2 linked regions of the Sagittula stellata E-37 genome follow. The protein of the gene in region 2 interacts with the protein of the main gene of each other region in a pairwise test. Links are inferred from orthologs where the notes say so. Each region holds a gene or a part of one and is shown on either strand. Other genes may lie near its edges. The genes, in order: dnaA and ABFK29_RS17435.

The links.
Region 1: the proteins of ABFK29_RS17435 (region 2) and dnaA interact in binary tests that used the Escherichia coli proteins (3 or more experiments, as listed by UniProt). The link is inferred for Sagittula stellata E-37 from one-to-one orthologs.

What each region holds. Positions count from the first base shown.
Region 1 is NZ_CP155729.1:354,091-358,694, reverse strand. The notes cover bases 1-2,976. They hold dnaA (chromosomal replication initiator protein DnaA), read right to left. Parts: upstream 2,191-2,976; coding sequence 811-2,190; downstream 1-810. Other genes in these bases: rpsT (30S ribosomal protein S20), read right to left, coding at 2,670-2,936; dnaN (DNA polymerase III subunit beta), read right to left, coding at 1-638. In the rest of the region: ABFK29_RS01775 (enoyl-CoA hydratase), read right to left, coding at 3,143-3,919; mutM (bifunctional DNA-formamidopyrimidine glycosylase/DNA-(apurinic or apyrimidinic site) lyase), read right to left, coding at 3,986-4,604. UniProt on the Escherichia coli protein: Plays an essential in the initiation and regulation of chromosomal replication. Binds in an ATP-dependent fashion to the origin of replication (oriC) to initiate formation of the DNA replication initiation complex once per cell cycle.
Region 2 is NZ_CP155729.1:3,649,365-3,666,026, forward strand. What follows is about bases 6,284-9,281. They hold ABFK29_RS17435 (HU family DNA-binding protein), read right to left. Parts: upstream 7,928-9,281; coding sequence 7,640-7,927; downstream 6,284-7,639. Other genes in these bases: ABFK29_RS17425 (GNAT family N-acetyltransferase), read left to right, coding at 6,284-6,795; ABFK29_RS17430 (ImmA/IrrE family metallo-endopeptidase), read left to right, coding at 6,923-7,513; ABFK29_RS17440 (AMP nucleosidase), read right to left, coding at 8,109-9,281. In the rest of the region: ABFK29_RS17400 (zinc-ribbon domain-containing protein), read left to right, coding at 1-956; ABFK29_RS17405 (ABC transporter permease subunit), read right to left, coding at 1,148-2,413; ABFK29_RS17410 (ABC transporter ATP-binding protein), read right to left, coding at 2,466-3,272; ABFK29_RS17415 (ABC transporter substrate-binding protein), read right to left, coding at 3,396-4,382; ABFK29_RS17420 (aspartate aminotransferase family protein), read left to right, coding at 4,715-6,106; more of ABFK29_RS17425, read left to right, coding at 6,103-6,283; more of ABFK29_RS17440, read right to left, coding at 9,282-9,593; ABFK29_RS17445 (VOC family protein), read left to right, coding at 9,689-10,111; ABFK29_RS17450 (DNA topoisomerase IB), read left to right, coding at 10,148-11,119; ABFK29_RS17455 (class II aldolase and adducin N-terminal domain-containing protein), read left to right, coding at 11,167-11,922; ABFK29_RS17460 (class I SAM-dependent DNA methyltransferase), read right to left, coding at 11,970-12,593; ABFK29_RS17465 (transglycosylase SLT domain-containing protein), read right to left, coding at 12,685-13,155; ABFK29_RS17470 (SDR family oxidoreductase), read left to right, coding at 13,593-14,468; ABFK29_RS17475 (exopolysaccharide biosynthesis protein), read left to right, coding at 14,465-15,067; dxs (1-deoxy-D-xylulose-5-phosphate synthase), read right to left, coding at 15,147-16,662.

The sequences.
Region 1 (4,604 bases), 3.3 Mb from region 2 along the record:
AGAAGCTTGCGCATTTCGCCCACGGTCTTGCGCGGCACGATGACGCCGGGCATGTCCGCCGCCCCGTCCGGCAGCGGCGCGTCGATGCGGGCCAGCCTGTGACCGTCGGTCGCCACGCAGCGCAGGGCCTGCCCGCCATCGCCGTCGGCCACGTGCATGTACACGCCGTTCAGGTAGTAACGCGTTTCCTCGGTCGAAATCGCGAACTTCGACTTGTCGAACAGGCGCCGAAGGACTTCGGCCTTGGCGGTGAAGTTCGACCCGTATTCGGACGACGCCATGACCGGGAAATCCTCTTTCGGCAGGGTCGCGAGATTGAAGTTCGAGCGGCCCGCCGAGACGGTCAGGCGACCTGTGCCCGGCTCTTCGGCGAGGACGACAAGCGCGCCGTCTGGCAGCTTGCGAACGATTTCGTGCAGGGTGACGGCGGACACTGTTGTGCCGCCTGGCTTCTCGACCTGTGCTTCGGCCTTGTCAAGCACCTCGATGTCGAGATCCGTGGCGCGGAACGTGACCGTTTCGCCTTCCGCTTCGATCAGGACGTTAGCCAGGATCGGGATCGTGTTGCGCCGCTCCACGACCGATTGCGCCTGCGCGACCGCGCGCAACAGCGTCGCCCGTTCCATGCTGATCTTCATCGCACTACACCCTCTCCGCCAGTCCGGACGCGCACGTTAGCGCGGAGCGGACCCCGCTCCAAGCCGGTTTTCGCCATTTGTCTGTTGGAATTCCGGGGTCGTCAAGGCACGCCGCCCCGAAACGGCATGCCACGGCTCCAAGTGTTGTGAGGCAGACTCAGGATGCCCCGGATCACGCTTCGAGAGCGCGGCGCAGCATCTCCACGTCTTCGTCGATCTGGCCATCCTGCTGGCGCAGTTCCTCGATCCGCCGCACGCCGTGCATCACGGTGGTGTGGTCGCGCCCGCCGAACCGCCGCCCGATCTCCGGAAGCGACCGCGACGTAAGCTGCTTGCACAGGTACATCGCCACCTGCCGCGGGCGGGCAAAGTTGCGGACCCGCTTCGGCCCGATCATGTCCGACAGACGGATGTTGTAGTGCTCGGCCACCTTGCGCTGGATCTCGTCTATGGAAATCTTCCGCTCGGAGGCGCGCAGCACGTCGGCGAGGCTATCCTGCACCAGGTCCATGTTGATCGGCTTGCCGACCAGCGAGGCGAAGGCGAACAGACGGGTCAGCGCGCCTTCAAGCACCCGCACGTTGGTCGAGATGCGATGCGCGAGGAATTCCAGAACGCCATCGTCGATCTGCAAGCCCGGGTGCATACCGCGATAAACCTCGACTTTCGACTGCAGGATGCCGAGGCGAAGCTCGTAGTCGGTCGGGTGCAAGTCGACGACCAGACCGGACTGAAGGCGGGAACGGATGCGGTTCTCCAGGTCCTTGATTTCGTCCGGGGCACGGTCGGCGGAGATGATGATCTGCTTGTTCTGATCGACCAGCGCGTTGAACGTGTGGAAGAACTCTTCCTGCGTGGAATCCTTGCCGGCGATGAACTGCACGTCGTCGACCATGAGCACGTCGACGGACCTGAACATTTCCTTGAAGTCCATCATCTTCCGTTCGCGCAGCGCCTGCACGAAACGGTACATGAACTGTTCCGCCGAGAGGTACAGCACCGTCAGCCCCGGATTGCGCTGAGACAACTCCCACGCGATGGCGTGCATCAGGTGCGTCTTGCCGAGGCCGACACCACCGTACAGGAACAGCGGGTTGAACGTCACCGGGCCGCCTTCGGCGACGCGGCGCGCGGCAGCATGCGCCAGTTCGTTCGGCTTGCCGACCACGAAGGTGTCGAAGGTGAAGCGCATGTCCAGCGGCGCGCCCGGCAGTTGCTGGTCGCGGGAAGACGTGACCGGCGCCTGTTCCGCTTCGGGAATGTTCAGCGGCTTGGCCTTTTCCTCGGCGTCTTCGCTGGAGTCGTCCAGGATTCCCGCCTGGAACGCCAACCGACGCGCCGACGGTTCCACCGTCGATATCTGTGCCAGAAGCATGTCGCCGAAGTTCTGGGAGACATACGTCCCGAAGAAGTTCGTCGGTGCCTGAAGCGTGACGATTCCGTCAGCCGTGATGCCTCGGAAACGCAAAGGTTGGATCCAGGTCTTGTAGTTGTTCTGACCGATCGTCTTGCAAATCTGCTCTTGGAGGGCGCCCCATTGTTCTTTTTTCATCCGCCAACTGTGTCCTCAGTTCCGTTCCTGCTCTCCGCCTGCCGACGGACGCGGTCACGGGCGATGAGGAACAAAACAGCCCGCTCGAAACCCGTAAGGTTCGAGGTGTGGAGCAACTGCTCCGACGATCCACGGCTTCCCGCGCCCGATGTCCCTTCGGTGCGCAGGTCCATTGACCCGGTCTGTTTCATGGACATGGCCAGGGTTTCCCCTGAACATCATCAAAGGCACGTATGTGCCCCGACAAGTTTGCCCCGCTTTCCCCAATGAATGCGTGGGCTGGCAGCCTTGTCCCCCCATTGCGACGTGACTCGCCCGGTGAAATTACCAACCTTCGTCAGTTTCCGGCAACCGATCTTGTAGCTTGACTCGGTGAATCCCGAAAAAGAATCTGGCGTTCGTGCAACACCTTGAAAACGCAAAAAAGCGCCCCAAAAAAGGGCGCTTTTCGTAAACATGTCATTGGATCTTAAGGCGTTTCAGGCGCCGACCGCCTTCACGCGCGCCGCAAGGCGCGACATTTTGCGAGAAGCGGTGTTCTTGTGGAACACGCCCTTGGTTACGCCGCGCATCAGTTCCGGCTGAGCCACTTTGAGAGCTTCCTGAGCCGCGGCCTGATCGCCGGATGCGATCGCTTCTTCGACCTTGCGGATGAAGGTCCGGATGCGCGAGCGACGTGCCTTGTTGACAGCGAAACGCTTTTCAGACTGACGCGCGCGCTTCTTGGACTGGGGTGTGTTTGCCATGATGATCGGTCCTGTTCGTAGTATCGGTTCGAGTTTTCTGTGACGACGCAATGCCTCTCCAGACCCGAACGGATTGCGGGACCGATTCTTGCCTGAGCGGGCATCACGCGCATGTATGACGGGCGCCTATACAGCAGGCGCCCGGTTTCGGCAAGCATCACGTTCAGACGCATGCCGGAATCGGTGCGATCCGACGTGGCCCCGGGTCAGCGGTCCCGGAACTGGGCCGAGCGCTTCTCCATGAATGCGCCCATGCCTTCCTTCTGGTCCTCTGTGTTGAACAACGCATGGAACGCGCGCCGTTCGAACAAAAGACCCTGCGACAGTGTCGTTTCGTAAGAGATGTTGACCGCTTCCTTGCAGGCGATGGTCGAGATCATCGACTTCTCTGCGATTTTCTCTGCCGCCGCGCGGGCCTCTTCCATCAGCTGCTTTGCCGGGACAACACGGCTGACCAGTCCGGAACGCTCTGCTTCTTCCGCGTCCATGAACCGGCCGGTCAGCGCCATGTCCATGGCCTTCGACTTGCCGACAAAACGCGTCAGGCGCTGCGTTCCGCCAAGGCCGGGAATGACGCCCAGGTTGATCTCCGGCTGGCCGAACTTTGCGTTGTCCGCCGCGATGATGAAGTCGCACATCATCGCCAGCTCGCAACCGCCACCCAGCGCATATCCGGCGACAGCGGCGATGATCGGCTTGCGGGTGCGTCCGATTGTGCCGCCTTCCGTGCCGAAAAAATCCGACATGAACATGTCGACATAGCTTTTGTCGGACATTTCCTTGATGTCGGCACCGGCGGCAAAGGCCTTCTGCGAACCGGTGATGATGATGCAGCGCACCTTGTCATTGCCGTCAGCCTCTTTCAGCGCCTGGCAAACCTCTCCCAACAGCTCGGAGTTGAGCGCGTTCAGGGCGTCCGGTCGATTGAGTCTGATGGTGGCGACGTGGTCTTCTACTTCGACGATGATCGTCTCATAGGCCATGAGAATAGGGCTCCGTCCGGTTCCGTCAGAGGCCAAGCCTTAACACTTCGGCGAAGACGATCAAGCTTATCTTTGGCACTTCGGGCAGAAGAAAGACGACCGTCCCGACTGCACGATGCGGTGGATCGTGCCGGTGCAGCCGGGCGCCTTGCACGGCGCCCCCTCACGCCCGTACACGTCGAAGCTGTGCTGGAAATATCCAAGTTCTCCATCGGCTTGGCGAAAATCTCGGAGCGACGAGCCGCCCGCCGCAATAGCATCTTCAAGCACGTCGCGGACGATCGGAACCAGCGTCGAAATCCGTGCTGCAGAGATGCGGACACAACGTCGCGCCGGATGGATGCCGCTGCGGAACAGAGCCTCGCAGACATAGATGTTGCCCAGCCCAGCGACTATCTTCTGGTCGAGAAGCGCGGATTTGATCGGCGTGTTGCGCCCCTTGAGTCGCTCGACAAGGTGGGATTCGGTGAACGCATTTCCCAACGGTTCCGGCCCGATCCTGGCCAGCAGCGGGTGCGCATCGACAGCCCGGGTGGACATCAGGTCCATGGCCCCGAAACGGCGCGGATCGTTGAAGGTGACGCGGGCGCCGTTGTCCATGTCGAACACGACGTGGTCGTGTTTCTCGGGCATCGGGTGATCATGGACGAACTGGCCCAGGGGATCGCCGGACACCAGCATCCGA
Region 2 (16,662 bases):
TTCAGTGTTCCAACTGCGGCCACACGTGGTTCCAGCGTCACCCGGATATGGATGCGGATCTGGCCGAGGATCTGAACCAGCCCGTGCCGGACGAAGAATGGACGCCGGAGGACGAGCCGGCAGAGGCGATATCTTCCATCCCCCCCGCCGAACGGCCCCACCTCTCTCGCCGCGCCGCCGCGCCGGTCGCGCAAGTGGACGACGAGGAAGACGGGGTCGAGACGGAGCCCGAACCTTTACCGTCCACGGATGAGGCAAAGCCGCGCGGACTCGATCCGGAAGTGGCCGAGATCTTCCGCGAGGAACGCGACTACGAAGCCCGCAGGCGCACGGCGGAATCGCTGGAGACGCAACCGGACCTCGGTCTGGGAGAGCCGGATGAGGACGAACGAGCGCGCCGGTCGAGGCAGGCGCGCGAACGCATGTCCCGCATCCGCGGGGACGAGGCCACGGCACCGCAGTCCACCAGGCGCCCGGCCCCGCCCGTTGTCCCCGAAACCGCCCCCCCCGACCAGGACGAAGGCCGGGCAACGGCAGAAGCGGTCGCGGCTGCGGCAGCGAGTTCGCGGCGCGACCTCCTCCCGGACGTGGACGAAATCAACCAGACGCTGCGCTCCACTTCCGAGCCGCGCGTCATCGACTCCGCCGAGCGCAACGCGACCGCGACCGATCCGAAGTCGGGCGGTTTCGGCAAGGGCTTCCTGCTGGTGATCGTTCTTGCCGCGCTGGCCATCGGCACCTACGCCAACGCCACCAAGATCTCCATGTCCGTGCCGCAGGTCGCGCCTGCGCTGGACGCCTACGTGGCCACGGTCAACAAGGGGCGCGTGTGGCTGGACCAGCAGGTGCTGCAGCTCATGACGATGCTCGACGGGATGAGCTCGGAGGCAGCCCCCTCGACGACGGAGACGCCTGCGGAGCAGGACGCCGAAACGGACACGTCAGAGAGTAACTGATCCGCGGAACCGCCGAACGCGCGGGTCCTGCGGGGCCGGCGCGATTTCGGAACGCCGACTGTCGGTGCCCCTGAAATGGCCCACACGGTTGGGCCGTTCGAATGCACCGGATTGGTGTGCTCCCCCAACAAAAAGGACCGCCGGTCACACCGGCAGTCCACTCGTGCGTTCCGGGTCCTACAGGTGCAGGTTCAGACCCGGCCCTTCCAAGGCACCAGCACCCGTTCGGCCCATCGCATCAGGATGTCGATCCCGAAGCCGATGATGCCGATCAGGATGATCCCCATGATGACGATGTCGGTCAGCTGGAACTTCGAGGCGACCATGATCATCATCCCGGCCCCCTTCTCTGCCGCGACAAGCTCGGCCGCGACGACGGTGCCCCAGCAGACCCCCATCGCCACCCGCGCGCCGGTGAATATCTCCGGCAGGGAGTTCGGTACGATGACGTGCCGCATGATCTGCCACTTGGACGCGCCAAGCGAATAGGCGGCGTGGACCTTGGAAATCGCCACGCCGGACACCCCGGCCCGTGCGGCGATGGCCATGATCCAGAGCGCGGCCAGGAACAAAAGGATGATCTTTCCCAGCTCGCCGATGCCTGCCCAGATGATGACCAGCGGGATCAGAGCCAGCGGCGGCACGGGGCGCATGAATTCCACGATCGGATCGAACCAGCCGCGAAACCAGTCCGAGAGACCCATTGCGTAGCCCAGCGGAATGCCCACCAGCGCTCCGAAGAAGAAGCCGAGGATCACGCGGAACAACGAATAACCGAGGTGTTCCCACAGGGTCGAGTCGCGATAGCCGTCAGAGGCGATTTCGCCGAGGCGGGCCAGGACGGCTTCGGGCGGCGGCAGCCAGATCGGCTCCATCTGCCAGCCCTTCGCCGGTTCGAAGTTCAGCGTGCCCTTGGGCGACATACCCACCCGCCCGAACTCGGTCATGACGGAGCCGCCCGGCTCGATGGGTTCGCCGTTCACCGCGATCACGGTGTGGCCTGCGTCGCGGTCCATCTCGTCGTTGCGGTCGACCCGGATCAGGCCGGAGCGCCAGGCGCCCACGCTGTCGCTGTCGTTCTTCGCCCAGCCCTCACCGGGATCGACCTCCGGCGCGTCTGCATCCGTACCGACCTCGAACACCCGGACCGTCACCGTGGCGTCGTCCGGTTCGACACCGTCGGCCGTTGCGGTGTAGGTAAAGGTCGCGTCGCCGATGAAGGGACCCGGAGCGTGCAGGAAGCCCGGCACAAGCTTTGAACCGGTGAAAGCCGCCCACAACAGGAAGATCACAAGGATCGAGATCACGCTGGCGATGCGGTTCGGCACCACGGCGCTTTCGTCGCCGAACGTCACCGTCTTGAGAGAGGTGTAGTCGGTCGTCGTCTTGCGCACGATGAACTTCACCAGCACGAAAGACACGACAAAGACGATGGCGTAGATGAGGAAGACGATCATGACGCTTCTCCCCTGTCTTGCTGCATCACGTGCACCCCTGCTCTGAGAACGCTCATTCCGCCGTCTCCGATCGTCCCATGATTTCCTCTTCCATGTCCCAGATCATCCCGAGGATCTCCTCGCGTTTCTGGCCGAAGTCGGGGTGCTTCTTCACCTCTCGCAGGTCCGCGTTGACGCCCATGTCGGCGAAGGGCAGACGGTATTCCGTGTGGATGCGACCCGGGCGCGGCGCCATGACCAGCAGCCGCTCCCCCAGCAGCAGCGCCTCCTCGACCGAGTGGGTGATGAGGATGATGGTCTTGCCCGTCTCCTTCCAGAGTTTCAGAACCAGACCTTGCATCTTCTCGCGCGTCAGCGCGTCCAGAGCGCCCAAGGGTTCGTCCATCAGGATCACGTCCGGTTCGTTCGCGAGGCAGCGGGCCAGGGCCACACGCTGCTGCATCCCGCCCGACAATTCGTAAACTGCCTTTTCCTTGAAGTCCTTAAGGCCCACGACCTCCAAAAGGTGATCGACGGTCTGGGCCCAGTCGCGTTCACGTTTGCCTGCCATGCGGGGGCCGAAGGACACGTTTTCCCGCACGTTCATCCACTCGAAAAGCGCACCCTGCTGAAACACCATTCCGCGTTCGCGGTCCGGGCCACGCACCCGGTGCCCGTTCATCACGATCTGCCCTTCGGTCGGCGCAAGGAAACCCGCGACGATGTTCAGAAGCGTGGTCTTTCCGCAGCCCGAGGGGCCAAGGACGCTCATGAGTTCGCCAGGGGCAAGGGTAAGCGACACGTCTTTCAGCGCCTGCACCGAACTTCCGTTCGGCAGATCGAAGCGCATGGAAAGGTTTTCGATGGCGAGACCGCTCATGCCACCTCCTTTTCTGAGTGCGGAGTTCTGGCCCGACGGATCGGGTCGCGGGCACAGTCATACGGCGAACCACCGAACCCGGCCCGATGGCGCCGCGGCAGGGCCACTGCCGCGGCGCAGGTCTTACATGCCGTTCGCCGCTTCGAGCGGACCGGTGTTTACGTTGCCAGCGTAGCTGTCGAGTGCGGAATCGATGGATCCCGCCTCGACGAAGACGTCGGCCACCCCCTTCATGAACTCCTGCGCGCCGCCGCCCAGCCACTTTTCGGTCAGCTGGTCCTCGACCGTCGGGAAGACGAAGGTCGAGATGGTCGCCATGGTGGCTTCTTCGTCCATCCCCGCGTCCTTGGCGATGACCGGCAGCATCTTCTCATGATTGGCTTCGTCCGCCCACATGGCGTTCGCCTCTGCGGTCACGGCAAGGAATTGCGATACGATGTCGGAGTTTTCGGCCACCCAGCCAGCCGGGCCGGAGGTCACGTCGAACACCAGGATGCCCAGATCTTCCTTCTCGGCGCCGGTCAGCAGGACATTGCCGTGCTCTTTCATGCGGCGCAGCGAACCGCCCCAGCCGCAGGCCATATCGACCGAGCCCTGCGCGATGGCGGCGGCACCGTCCGGCGGTGCCATGTCGACCACTTCCATGGAAGAGATATCCACGCCGAAGTGGTTCATCTGCTTCAAGAAACCGTAATGCGCAGCGGTGCCCAGCGGGACGGCGACCTTCTTGCCAGCAAGCTCCCCGGCAGAGTCCTTGTCGATCTCCAGCGCCTCGGCCACGACGCAGTTGTCGTTGTCGGCATAGGACACCGCGACGTCTAGGATCTGCAGATCCTGACCTGCGGAAACCGCAACCACGAAGGGCGGCACGCCCTGGCTGACGGACAGGTTCACGTCACCGGAAGCCATCGCGGCGCTCATCGCGGTCCCTGTGTCGAAGCTGACCCAGTTGACGTCCACGCCCATCGCCTCTTCGTACATGCCTTCGGCCTTCGCGTACTGGAAGGGCATTGGCCATTCGAGGAAGTAGCCAACGGTGATTTCTTCGGCCTGCGCCATCCCTGCCATGACGGCCATACCGGCCACGGCGCCCAGAAGGGTCTTTTTCATCGATACATCTCCCGTGTTGTCCCCGTCCTTGCGGGGGCTTTACGCGGGTCCGGCCCGCGGACGCCTCGCTTCGGACGCCGCGTCCGATCCGACCAGCAAACAGGCAGCCGATCAACGATTTTTCGGACAGACCTTGTACCCCATAGGTTCTGCGCACCCTGACCGGCCTCGAATTATTCTGGCAACCACCTGAGATTCATGAGAAATCGATTCCGTGCGCAACCGGCAAGCGACAAACTGGCACCATATGAGCGCCTCAACTGGCCCTATAAGCCGCTCAAAATTACGGCCAACTGGATCAAATCCCGCCTCTTAAGGAGTCTCTCACGATGATGGACGGCACCTACTCCCAGAACGATCTTTCCCACGTGGTGGATGCAGACAAGGCCCACGTCTGGCACCACCTTGTGCAGCACAAGCCCTTCGAGACGAAGGACCCGAATATCATCATCGAGGGCAAGGGCATGCGCGTCTGGAACCAGGCGGGCAAGGAACACCTCGACGCCGTGTCCGGCGGTGTCTGGACGGTCAACGTGGGCTACGGCCGCGAGCGGATTGCAAAGGCGGTCTACGACCAGCTCATGCGGCTGAACTACTTTGCGGGCTCTGCCGGATCGGTGCCCGGCGCGCTCTTTGCCGAAAAGCTGATCGAGAAGATGCCGGGGATGACCCGCGTCTACTACACGAACTCGGGCTCGGAGGCGAACGAGAAGGCCTTCAAGATGATCCGCCAGATCGCGCACAAGCGTCATGGCGGCAAGAAGCACAAGATCCTGTACCGCGACCGCGATTATCACGGCACGACCATCGGTTGCCTGTCGGCGGGCGGTCAGGACGAGCGCAACGCGCAATACGGCCCCTTCACTCCCGGGTTCGTCCGCGTCCCGCATTGTCTCGAATACCGCAAGCACGAGCAGGACGGCGCGCCGGTCGAGAACTACGGCGAGTGGGCCGCGGAGCAGATCGAAAAGGTCATCCTCGCCGAGGGGCCGGACACTGTGGGTGGGCTCTGCCTTGAGCCGGTGACCGCAGGCGGCGGCGTGATCGCACCGCCGGAGGGCTACTGGCAGAAGGTGCAGGAGATCTGCCGCAAGTACGATGTGTTGCTGCACATCGACGAAGTGGTCTGCGGCGTGGGCCGGACCGGCACCTGGTTCGGCTACCAGCACTACGGCATCGAGCCCGACTTCGTGACCATGGCCAAGGGCGTCGCTTCCGGGTATGCGGCCATCGCCTGCATGGTCACGTCCGAGCGCGTCTTCGAGATGTTCAAGGACGATGCCACCGACCCGATGAACTACTTCCGCGATATCTCCACCTTCGGGGGCTGCACGGCAGGTCCGGCGGCCGCCATCGAGAACATGGCGATCATCGAGGAAGAGGGGCTGCTGGAGAACACAACGGACATGGGCGCCTACATGCTCGACCAGCTCAACGCGCTGGCCGACCGGCACAAGGTCATCGGCGACGTGCGCGGCAAGGGGTTGTTCCTTGGCGCCGAACTGGTGACCGACCGCCAGTCGAAGGACGTCGTGCCCGAGGCGCAGGTGCAAGCTGTGGTTGCGGACTGCATGGCGCAGGGCGTCATCATCGGCGCGACCAACCGGTCCGTCCCGGGGCGCAACAACACGCTGTGCTTCTCGCCCGCACTCATCGCGACGAAGGACGACATCGACGAGATCGTCTCTGCCGTCGACGGTGCGCTCGGGCGTATCTTCGCGTGACCCCGACCAATGACCACGGGCAGCCCATAGGCGTGTCCGTGGCCCCACATTTCCCGCGCCCCCGTCCGCCGCACGTTGCGCTGGACGGGCGGTTCGGGCGTCTTGTACCGCTGCGCGAGGAACACGCGTCTGGGCTGTACGCCGCCTTTGCGGCGGACACGGCTGGCACCGGCTGGACCTATCTGCCCATCGACGCATGGGACACAGAAGAGGCCGCCGCCCGCTGGTGCCGCACAGCGCAGGGTTCGGCCGATCCACAATTCTACACCGTAGAGGATGCGGATGGCGTGGCGTCGGGCTTTTGCTCGCTTCTCAGGATCGACCCTTCCGTGGGGTCCGCAGAGGTCGGCTTCATCCACTTTGCACCCCGCTTGCAACGCACGGCCCTGGCGACCGAAGCGATGGTCCTGCTCATGCGTCACGCCTTCGACACTCTTGGATACCGGCGCTACGAGTGGAAATGCGATGCGCTGAACGCGCCGTCGATGCGTGCGGCAGAGCGGCTGGGCTTTACATACGAAGGCACGTTTCGACAGGCGACGATCTACAAGGCCCGCAACCGCGACACGGCGTGGTTCTCGATCATCGACGCCGAGTGGCCAGCGCTGAAGGCACGCTTCGACCGCTGGCTCTCGCACGGGAACTTCGACGGCGATGGCCGCCAGAAAGCCCGCCTGTCCGAGGTCTAATCCGCCGGACAGCCGGGTTTTGCTGTGTATTGCAGACATATTCCGGCTTGATGCGTAGCGAGGGTTGAGAAACGGTCAACCTGTTTCGTGGCATGACTGGACAAATCCACCAATATGGAGCGTTCGCATGCCGGCCCGTTACCCAGACTATCCCTATGTGGAACCCATCGCCTCGAACGTCTCCCAGGAAGAGATCGAGGCGACAATAAGCGACCTTCTGGCCAATCACCCGGGGGTCTGCCTGAAAGAGGGGCCGCTTGACGGGCTGTGCCGGGCGTTGAACGTCGACATCGAGTACTCCAGCCCGCCGCACGAAATGATGCTGGACGTGCCGCTGCACAAGCGTGCGGTGATCTGGCTTCCGAAGAACGGGCGCCCGAAGAATGACCGCGTCGCAGCCGCCATCGGGATCGGCCACTGGATCCTGCACGTTCCGATCACCCGCGAAAAGCACCCCGGGTGCGGGGTGCAGGCGCTTCACCGGCCCAAGGAACTCGCGGCGCAGATGGAGGCGCGCCGCTTCGCCTACATCCTGCTGATGCCGGACGAAGCGTTCCGCAATCTATGGTACGAAGGGCGCGCGCAGGCTGTGGCAGACGTGCTGAACGTGCCGACGCAGGTTGTCTATGAACGCGCGTCGATGCTGGACCTCGCCCCTCCGGAGAGTGCCGGTGACAAGTACGAATGGAAGGAGCGTCCGGCCATCGGCGGCTATTGAGCCCCTCAAACGACAAAGGGCCGCCAGCATGGACGACCCTCTTTATATCTGTGGGGGCGTTGGCCCCGATCGAGCGCTGCACGACCAAAAGCTTCCGCCCTGCGGCCGGATCAGCCTCTGCAGCGATCAGGCGTTTACGCTGTCCTTCAGAGCCTTCGCAATGGTCATCTTGACCTGCTTGTCGGCTTCCTTCTTGAACTGCTCGCCGGTGGCGGGGTTCCGCACCATGCGTTCCGGACGCTCACGGCAGTAGATCTTGCCAACGCCGGGAAGGGTCACGGCACCGCCGTCAGCCACTTCGGAAGTAATGATTTCCACAAGGCTGTCCAGAGCAGCGTTCGCGGTCTTCTTGTCCGCGTCCATCTTCTCTGCCAGTGCAGCCACAAGCTGGGTCTTTGTCATCGGCTTCGCCATTTCATGGTCTCCTTCTGATGCGCCACCGCCTACCTGCATGAGCGCTTTATCACTGCCCAAACTCCCTTGGGCCTCTGCGCGGCATTAAAACCGGATATGGGCGGGAAACACAATAATTCGTGGCTTACACCCAACCAATATTGTGCATTTTGTGCCTGTTTCCCTCAGGTCAACTGACGCTTCAGAGGAATGCAGTCTCTTCAAAGCTGCGCAGTTTGCGGCTGTGTATGCGTTCCAGCGGCATGTCGCGCAGTGATTCCATGGCTCTTATTCCGATTCTCAGGTGGCGTGCCACCTGCGTCTTGTAGAAATCGGAGGCCATGCCCGGCAATTTCAGCTCGCCGTGTAGCGGCTTGTCGGACACGCACAGCAGCGTCCCGTAAGGCACGCGAAAGCGAAATCCGTTGGCCGCGATCGTCGCGGATTCCATATCCAAGGCCACTGCCCGCGACTGCGAAAGGCGCTGGACCGGGCCTGTGTGTTCGCGCAGTTCCCAGTTGCGATTATCGACGGTCGCCACCGTCCCTGTGCGCATGATCCGCTTCAGGTCATACCCAGAAAGCTGCGTTTCGGCCGCGACCGCGTCTTCCAGGGCCACCTGGATCTCGGCCAGCGCAGGGATCGGCACCCATATCGGCAGGTCGTCGTCCAGGACCTTGTCCTCGCGCAGGTAGCCGTGTGCCAGAACGAAATCCCCCAGAGACTGCGAATTCCGGAGCCCTGCGCAATGCCCGACCATCAGCCAGGCATGGGGCCGCAGCACCGCGATGTGGTCCGTCGCCGTCTTGGCGTTCGACGGTCCGATGCCGATGTTGACCAGCGTGATACCGGACCCGTCGGGACGCTTGAGGTGATACGTCGGCATCTGCGGCATCCGCAGGGGCACAGCAATCTGTTCCGAGGGGTCAGATATCTCGGTGTTGTCGGTGCTCACGAAGCTGGTGTAGCCCGATGCCTCGTCGGCCAGCATCGCGCGGGCGTACGCTTCGAATTCCGACACGTAGAACTGGTAGTTGGTGAAGAGGACGTGGTTCTGGAAGTGAGCGGGGTCTGTCGCCGTGTAATGCGCAAGCCGAGCCAGCGAGTAGTCGACGCGCTGTGCCGTGAAGGGCGCCAGCGGCGCGGCCTCTCCCGGCTGGGTCACGGCCACGCCGTTGACGATGTCGTCGTTCGTCGTCGTGAGATCCGGCACGTCGAACACGTCCCGCAGGACAAAATCCGCGGCACCTTCCTGCGGGACGGTCACGTCCGGGTAGTTGGCAACGGCGAAATGCACCGGCATCGGCACGTCGGAGGCACCGATCTGCACTTTCACCCCGTGGTTCGCCAGCAGCAGACCGATCTGCTGCCGCAGGTAGTGGCGGAACATGTAGGGCCGCGTCACCGTCGTGGCAAAGGTCCCCGGCGTCGCCACGTGACCGAACGACAGGCGGCTGTCGACCTTGGCGAAGCTGGCCGTGGTGAAACGGACCTCGGGATAGAAGGCGCGAAGCCGCCGCCCGGGATGCCCTTCGACCATCGCCTGCAGGAAGCCATCCCGAAGAAAGCCCGCGGACGCGTCGTAAAGTTCGCAAAGCCTGTCCACTGCGGCGCGCGCGTCGTCGAATAGTTCCGGCTCCGGCAGGTCCGGGGTCAGTTCATTCAACGGCTCCATGGTGTCTTGCATCGCGTGTTCCTTACTCTCTTGCCCGGAACGTTGACAGCTTGTCGCAGCGGGTGCAACCTGCCGAAAAGGTCAGGAGGACTGACATGATCGACGGAATGGACCTGGAGACCGTCAAGCCGGAAGATTTCGGTCGAACCTTGCGCGGTTTTGGCGTCAACCTGCTCGTGCGCGACGTTCGGGACGAGGCGGAGCGTCTGTCTGCGGTCTTCGGCATGACAGCGCATCGGGTCAGCGACGATTTCGCCATCCTCCTCTACGGACCGCAGGTGTTCCAGCTTCATTCCGACGGCACCTACCACGCCAACCCCCTGCTGTCGCTCGTCCCCGAGCAGCCGCCGCGCGGGGCCGGTCTGGAACTGCGCCTGTTCGAAACCGACCCGGACCAGGCCACGGCCCGCGCCGGTGCGCACGGCTTCCACGTGCTGCAACCGCCGACCGACAAGCCGCATGGCCTGCGCGAAGCCTATCTGCTTTGCCCGGACGGTTACGCCTGGGTGCCATCACGTCCGCTGGACTGACGGGAACCGGCGGGGTCCTTCGCGGGTTCTCGGAACATGCTCGCCACGGTGTCCCTCACGTATTATCCCGACTCGCGCCCCGGCATCAGCCGACTGAGATGCGGACGTGGCTTTTCTTACATTGCACCGGACGGCACCCGGATCGATGACCGGACGGAGCGCGCGCGGATCAAGGCCCTGGCGGTGCCGCCCGCCTACGAAGACGTCTGGATCTGCCCGTTGCCCGACGGGCACCTTCAGGCGACCGGGCGCGATGCCCGCAGCCGCAAGCAGTATCGCTACCACCCGGACTGGCGAACCTGGCGCGATGCCCGGAAGTACGACCATCTGCACAGTTTCGGAGAGATGCTGCCCGGTCTCAGACGGCGCATAAGACGGACGCTGCGGCAGAGCGAGGTCGGCGATCACGCCTTTGCCCTCGCCGCGATACTGGCGTTGCTGGACCGCGCCTCTTTGCGGATCGGCACAGCCGATTATGCGCGCGAGAACAAGACCTATGGTGCCACCACACTGAAACGGCGCCACGTCGCACTCGACGGCGACGGGTTGCGCTTCCGCTTCGCCGCGAAAGGCGGCAAGCGCGTCGACAAGTCGTTGCAGGACCGGACGCTAAACCGCATCCTGACCCGCATGGGCGACCTGCCCGGCCCCGAACTCGTCAAATGGATCGACGACGATGGTGCGCGGCACGCCGTCAGCTCGGGCGAGGTCAACGCCTGGCTGGAGGACATCACCGGCACCGAGGGCCTGACCGCCAAGACGTTCCGCACCTGGAACGGCACGGTCGCCGCGCTTGAAGCCGCCGAGCAGGCAGACAAGCCCACGATCAAGGCGATGGCGGAGGCGGCGTCCGACCGCCTTCATAACACGCCCGCCATCGCGCGTTCTGCCTACATTCACCCCAGGGTCATCGCCTTGGCCGAGGCGCCGCGCGACCTTTCGGGCTCACCGGATGTGCGCGGTCTGCGCCGCAGCGAATGCCTGCTGATGCACCTGCTGTCGGATTGACTTCGGAGGCCGCACCACGTGCAATACGCGGACCAAAGGAGGCTCAGATGAACGCACCACAAACCCGACCGAACCTTGACCACTGGCAGGAGCGCGTCGATCTGGCCGCGGCCTTTCGATGGACGGTCCGCCTCAACATGCATGAGGCCGTGGCCAACCACTTCTCGCTTGCCGTGAACGACGACGGATCGAAGTTCCTGATGAACCCGAACCAGATGCATTTCTCGCGCGTACGCGCCTCGGACCTGCTGTTGGTGGACGCGAACGACCCTGCCACGCTGGACCGCCCCGGCGCCCCCGATCCGACGGCCTGGGGCCTGCACGGAGCGCTGCACCGCCATTGCCCGCATGCCCGCTGCGCTATGCATGTGCACTCGGTCCATGCGACCGTCCTCGCCTGCCTGAAGGACAAGCGCCTTCCCCCGCTGGATCAGACCTGTGCGATGTTCTTCAACCGCGTCGCCATCGACGATTCCTATGGCGGGCTGGCCTTCGAGGAGGAAGGCGAACGTTGCGCGCAACTCTTGCAGGATCCGAAGGTGAAGACGCTGGTGATGGGCAATCACGGCGTCATGGTAATCGGCGACACGGTGGCCGAGACATGGAACCGTCTCTACTACTTCGAGCGCGCCGCACAAACCTACATCACGGCGCTTCAGACCGGCGTGGAACTGGACTTCCTTTCGGACGAGGTCGCCGAGAAGACGGCCCACGAGATCGAGACGTACCCGGAACAGGACATCCGCCATCTCGCCGAACTGAAGGCGATTCTGGATATCGAAGGGTCAGACTACGCGGCTTGACCGTGGGTCCGCGCCCGACCGACGGGGCGGCGGCGCATAGCCCCGCCCTACACCGGTATGCGCTTGAGGGTCAGGATGCGGCTGAGGTCCTTCGCATGTTCCCCTTTGGCCGAAGCGCCATAGATCGGCACTTCTGTCCACGACGCCTCGGCTGTGCCGGCCAGTGCCGAAATGGCCGCGTCGTAGCCCTTGTCGACCCAATGCGCGGCATTGACGGATAGGACGGCGATGCTGCCGGGCCGGATCACGCGCAAGACCTCGGGAAGCGCCTCTGGCCCGACATGCCCATGGGTAAAGGTGCCGGAACTCACCGCACCGGCGAAGGCGCCGTCGTCGACCGGCAGGCGCTCCAGCAAGTTACCTGTAAAGATCCGGTCGTAAATGCCCTTGCCTTCGGCAACGCTCAGCATCTCCTGGGACAGGTCCGTCGCCGTGACCGGAGCGATCCCCAGCGTCCGCAGCGCCGCGCCACACAGCCCCGTGCCCGCGCCGAGGTCGATCACGGGTCCGGTCCCGCCGCCGTCGCGATAGGCTTGGGCGACGTGCATCGGCAGGACGTAGTCCATGTCTTCGGCAAACGCGGCATCGTAGGTTTGCGCCCAGTCTCGGTAGAGCGCGATGTTGTCGTCGGGTGTATCCAGCCCGTAGGCCGCTTCCAGATCCTGTGCCATGGCAAGAGTCTAACGCGGAACGCACGCACCCCGCAATTGCGCAGCTCTTCCGGCCAAAATCACCTACCGACGCGACGGACGCTTTGCCGTTTCAGTTCGACCGCAACCCGGTTTCGACCAATATGCCTTTGCGCTTGGCTTCGTAGTAGTAGCCCTTGGCATACCACATAATCGAGTCGTCCCAGTCGCCATCGGCCACCATATACGCGCCCTTGAGGTACTTCAGCGCATACTGAAGGTTGGTCTCCGCATCGAGAAGATCGGGGGCAGACCCGCGGAATCCCATGGTGCGTGCGGTGGCAGGCAGGATCTGGAAGAGTCCCCAGTATGGGCCGTTCCGGGCTTTCGGGTTGTGCGTGCTTTCCCGGACGGCGAGGCGATGCACCAACGGGCGAGGCAGCCCGTAGTGATCGGACCACTTGTTAATGGCGTCGCGCAATTCGGGCGTTTCGTTTGGGAAAAGCGGCAGCGCATCGACGGGCTTTTCGACGGGCTCCGGCTTCGGCGCGGAACAGGCCGCAGTAAGGGCCAGCATGAGGATCAACGTAAGGCGTGGCAGCATGAGTCTCTCCGTGAACGGAGATCTCTTACGGCGAGAGGCACGCGCCAAGCGAGTCCCTCCTGAAAGCATCGGCGAAGCCTTGCCAATGGCGGGCGGACCGGATGTTCCAACAGCAAAACAAAGAGGCACATCGGCCCCCCAAGCCTGGACCCTCGCCAGCACGGCGCCCTCGCTCCGAAGCGGCTGGCCGGGTGATCAAGTTCTCCTCCGATATGTGGCCGTCGCTTTCATAAGCCGCCTCGCCCGATCTGGCAGGTGCGCGTACAGCAATGGCCTTCTGGACCTTCGACAAGCGTCCCTCCGCACCGTTCGATTTCTGAGGATGCGGGACAAGCCTCCTTTAATGTCCTCGACCCGAATGCACACGACAAGACACGTTGGGAAAAGGGATTATTGAAATACTTGCCAAATTCCATTGCCGACGCCACCTATGCCTCATGACAAAGACCCTTCTATCCCTCGGCCATGGCTTCTCGGCGCGCTTTCTGGCAGCGGACCTTCTGGCCGAAGGATGGCGCGTCATCGGAACCACCCGATCCGCAAACAAGCTCGGTCCACTGGAAGCGACCGGCGTGGAGGCGATCCTGTGGACGCACGACTCCGTGGCGCGGGCCTTGTCAGAGGCCACGCACGTGCTGATGAGCGCCGCCCCGGACGCGGAAGGCGATCCGGCATTGCGGCTGATCGGCCCGGAACTGGCGGATCGGGCCGGTGGACTGGCGTGGGTCGGTTACCTCTCCACGACCGGCGTGTACGGCAACGCCGACGGCGCCTGGGTCGACGAGACTTCGCCGCTCGACGGGCATTCGCGCCGCGCTCGCGCCCGGATCGAGGCCGAGGCCGCATGGCGCGCCATTCCCGGCCTGCCGGTCCACAGTTTCCGCCTCGCGGGCATCTACGGCCCCGGTCGAGGCCCGTTCGAGAAGCTGCGAAACGGCACAGCCCGCCGCATCATCAAGGACGACCAGATATTCTCGCGCATTCATGGCGAGGACATCTCGCAGGTGCTGCGTGCCTCCATCGCGCGCCCCAACCCGGGCGCGGCTTACAACGTTTGCGACGACGAGCCGGCGCCGCCGCAGGACGTCATCGCCTTCGCCGCCGAACTGCTTGACGTGCCGCCGCCTCCCGAAGTGGCATTCGAGGACGCCGACATGTCGCCTATGGCCCGCAGCTTCTACGCCGACAACAAGCGCGTTTCGAACCGCCGCATCCGTGAAGAACTGGGTGTCACCCTGCGCTACCCCGACTACAAGTCGGGTCTGCGTGCCGTGCTCGCCGCTGAAGAGCTGCAGAACGGCTCCGGCCAATGACGCCTCAGGAACGTCCGGCACCGGAAAACCTCAACGCCCTGCTCGACGCCATCAGCCCCGACGAAGGGCAGGAGCGCGTGTCCGTCGAGAATGTGCTGGACAAGATCGGCGGGCGGTCTTTCTCGGCCGTGATCCTTGTGCCTGCCGTCATTCTCGTATCGCCGATTTCCGGCATTCCGGGGACGCCCACAATCGGCGGGCTGACCGTGCTGCTGATCACGCTTCAGGCCATGTTCGGACGCAAACACCTGTGGCTCCCGGGCGTGCTGCGCAGACGTGCCGTATCCGCTGCGCGTCTGCAAAAGGGGATTGACTGGCTGCGCAAACCGGCAGGTTGGATGGACCGCCACAGCCACAACAGGCTGCGAATTCTCGTCAGCGGCCCCGCCCGCTTTGTGGCCTACCTGACATGCTCGATCATGGCACTCAGCTGGCCGCCGCTTGAACTGTTGCCCTTTTTCACCAGCTTCAGCGCCGGCGCGGTGGCCATGATCATGTATGGGCTGATGGTCCGCGACGGTGCCTATACCCTCGCAGGATACATCCAGACCGGCCTGCTTTACATGATCCTGCTGTCGGTCTGGGCGGGGATCGTCTAAGCGCGACAGCCCGACCTGCGCGTGTCCGGCCCAATTTGGCGTGATGCGATGTAGGGCGGGGCTGTGCGCCGCCCAGCCTTCAGGCCCGCTTGTCCAGCCGTTCGACCCCCAGCGCGGACAGCACCTTCGCCTCGATGTCCTCTGCGTTCAGTTGCGCCACAGCGTACATGTCGCGCGGGCTTGCCTGGTCGATGAAGATGTCGGGCAGAACCATGCTGCGGTACTTCAGGCCGCGATCAAAGACACCTTCCTCGGCCAGAAGCTGCGCCACATGTGACCCGAAGCCACCCACCGCCCCTTCTTCGACGGTGATCAGAGCCTCGTGTTCGCGCGCGAGCCGCAGCACCAGATCACGGTCGAGCGGCTTGGCGAAACGTGCATCCGCCACGGTAACCGACACGCCTCGGGCCTCCAGCGCCTCTGCCGCTTTGATGCTCTCGCCAAGGCGCGTCCCGAAGGACAGGATGGCGACCCGCGTGCCTTCGCGCATCACCCGGCCCACACCGATCTGTAACGGCACGCCACGCACCGGCATCTCGACGCCTTCGCCCTCGCCACGCGGATAACGGAAGGCGATGGGGCCTTCGTCATGCGCGGCTGCGGTGGCGACCATGTGCTTCAGTTCGGCTTCGTCGGCGGCGGCCATGACCACGAACCCGGGCAGGTTCGACAGGTAGGCGACGTCGTAGGACCCGGCATGCGTCGCACCGTCCGCACCGACGAGGCCCGCCCGGTCGATGGCAAAGCGCACAGGCAGCCGCTGGATGGCCACGTCGTGCACGACCTGGTCGTAGCCGCGTTGCAGGAAGGTGGAGTACATCGCGCAGAACGGGCGCATGCCCCCTGCGGCAAGACCCGCGCTAAACGTCACGCCGTGCTGCTCGGCGATACCCACGTCGAAGCACCGCGACGGATAACGCTCCGCAAACAGATCCAACCCGGTGCCATCCGGCATCGCGGCTGTCACCGCGCAGATACGACTGTCTTCCGCCGCCTCCTGCATGAGCGCCTCGGCGAATACCTTGGTGTAGGACGGCGCGTTCGACGGCGACTTCTTCTGCTCCCCCGTGACAACGTCGAACTTCGCCCGGGCATGGCCTTTGTCGGCGGCATGCTCCGCGTGGCTGTAGCCCTTGCCCTTGCGGGTCAGCGCGTGGATCAGGATCGGCCCCGTCGCCCGCGCCTTCACCGTGCGCAGCACGGGCAGCAACTGGTCAAGATCGTGCCCGTCAATCGGGCCGAGGTAGGAAAACCCCAGTTCCTCGAACAGTGTGCCCCCGACCGCCATCCCTTTCAGCATTTCCTTGGCGCGTTTGGCGCCTTCGCGGAACGGTTCCGGCAGCAGCGATACCGCGCCTTTCGCGGCGGCCTTCAGGTCGTGAAACGGCGCCTCGGCATACAGCCGGGTCAGGTAGGAGGACAACGCGCCGGTCGGCGGCGCTATGCTCATCTCGTTGTCGTTCAGGATGACGATCAAGCGTTTCTTCAGGTGGCCGGCGTTGTTCAGCGCCTCAAAGGCCATACCGGCGCTCATTGCACCGTCCCCAATCACCGCAATGGCGTCACCGTGACCGGTGTCGCACGCCCCCCCCAGA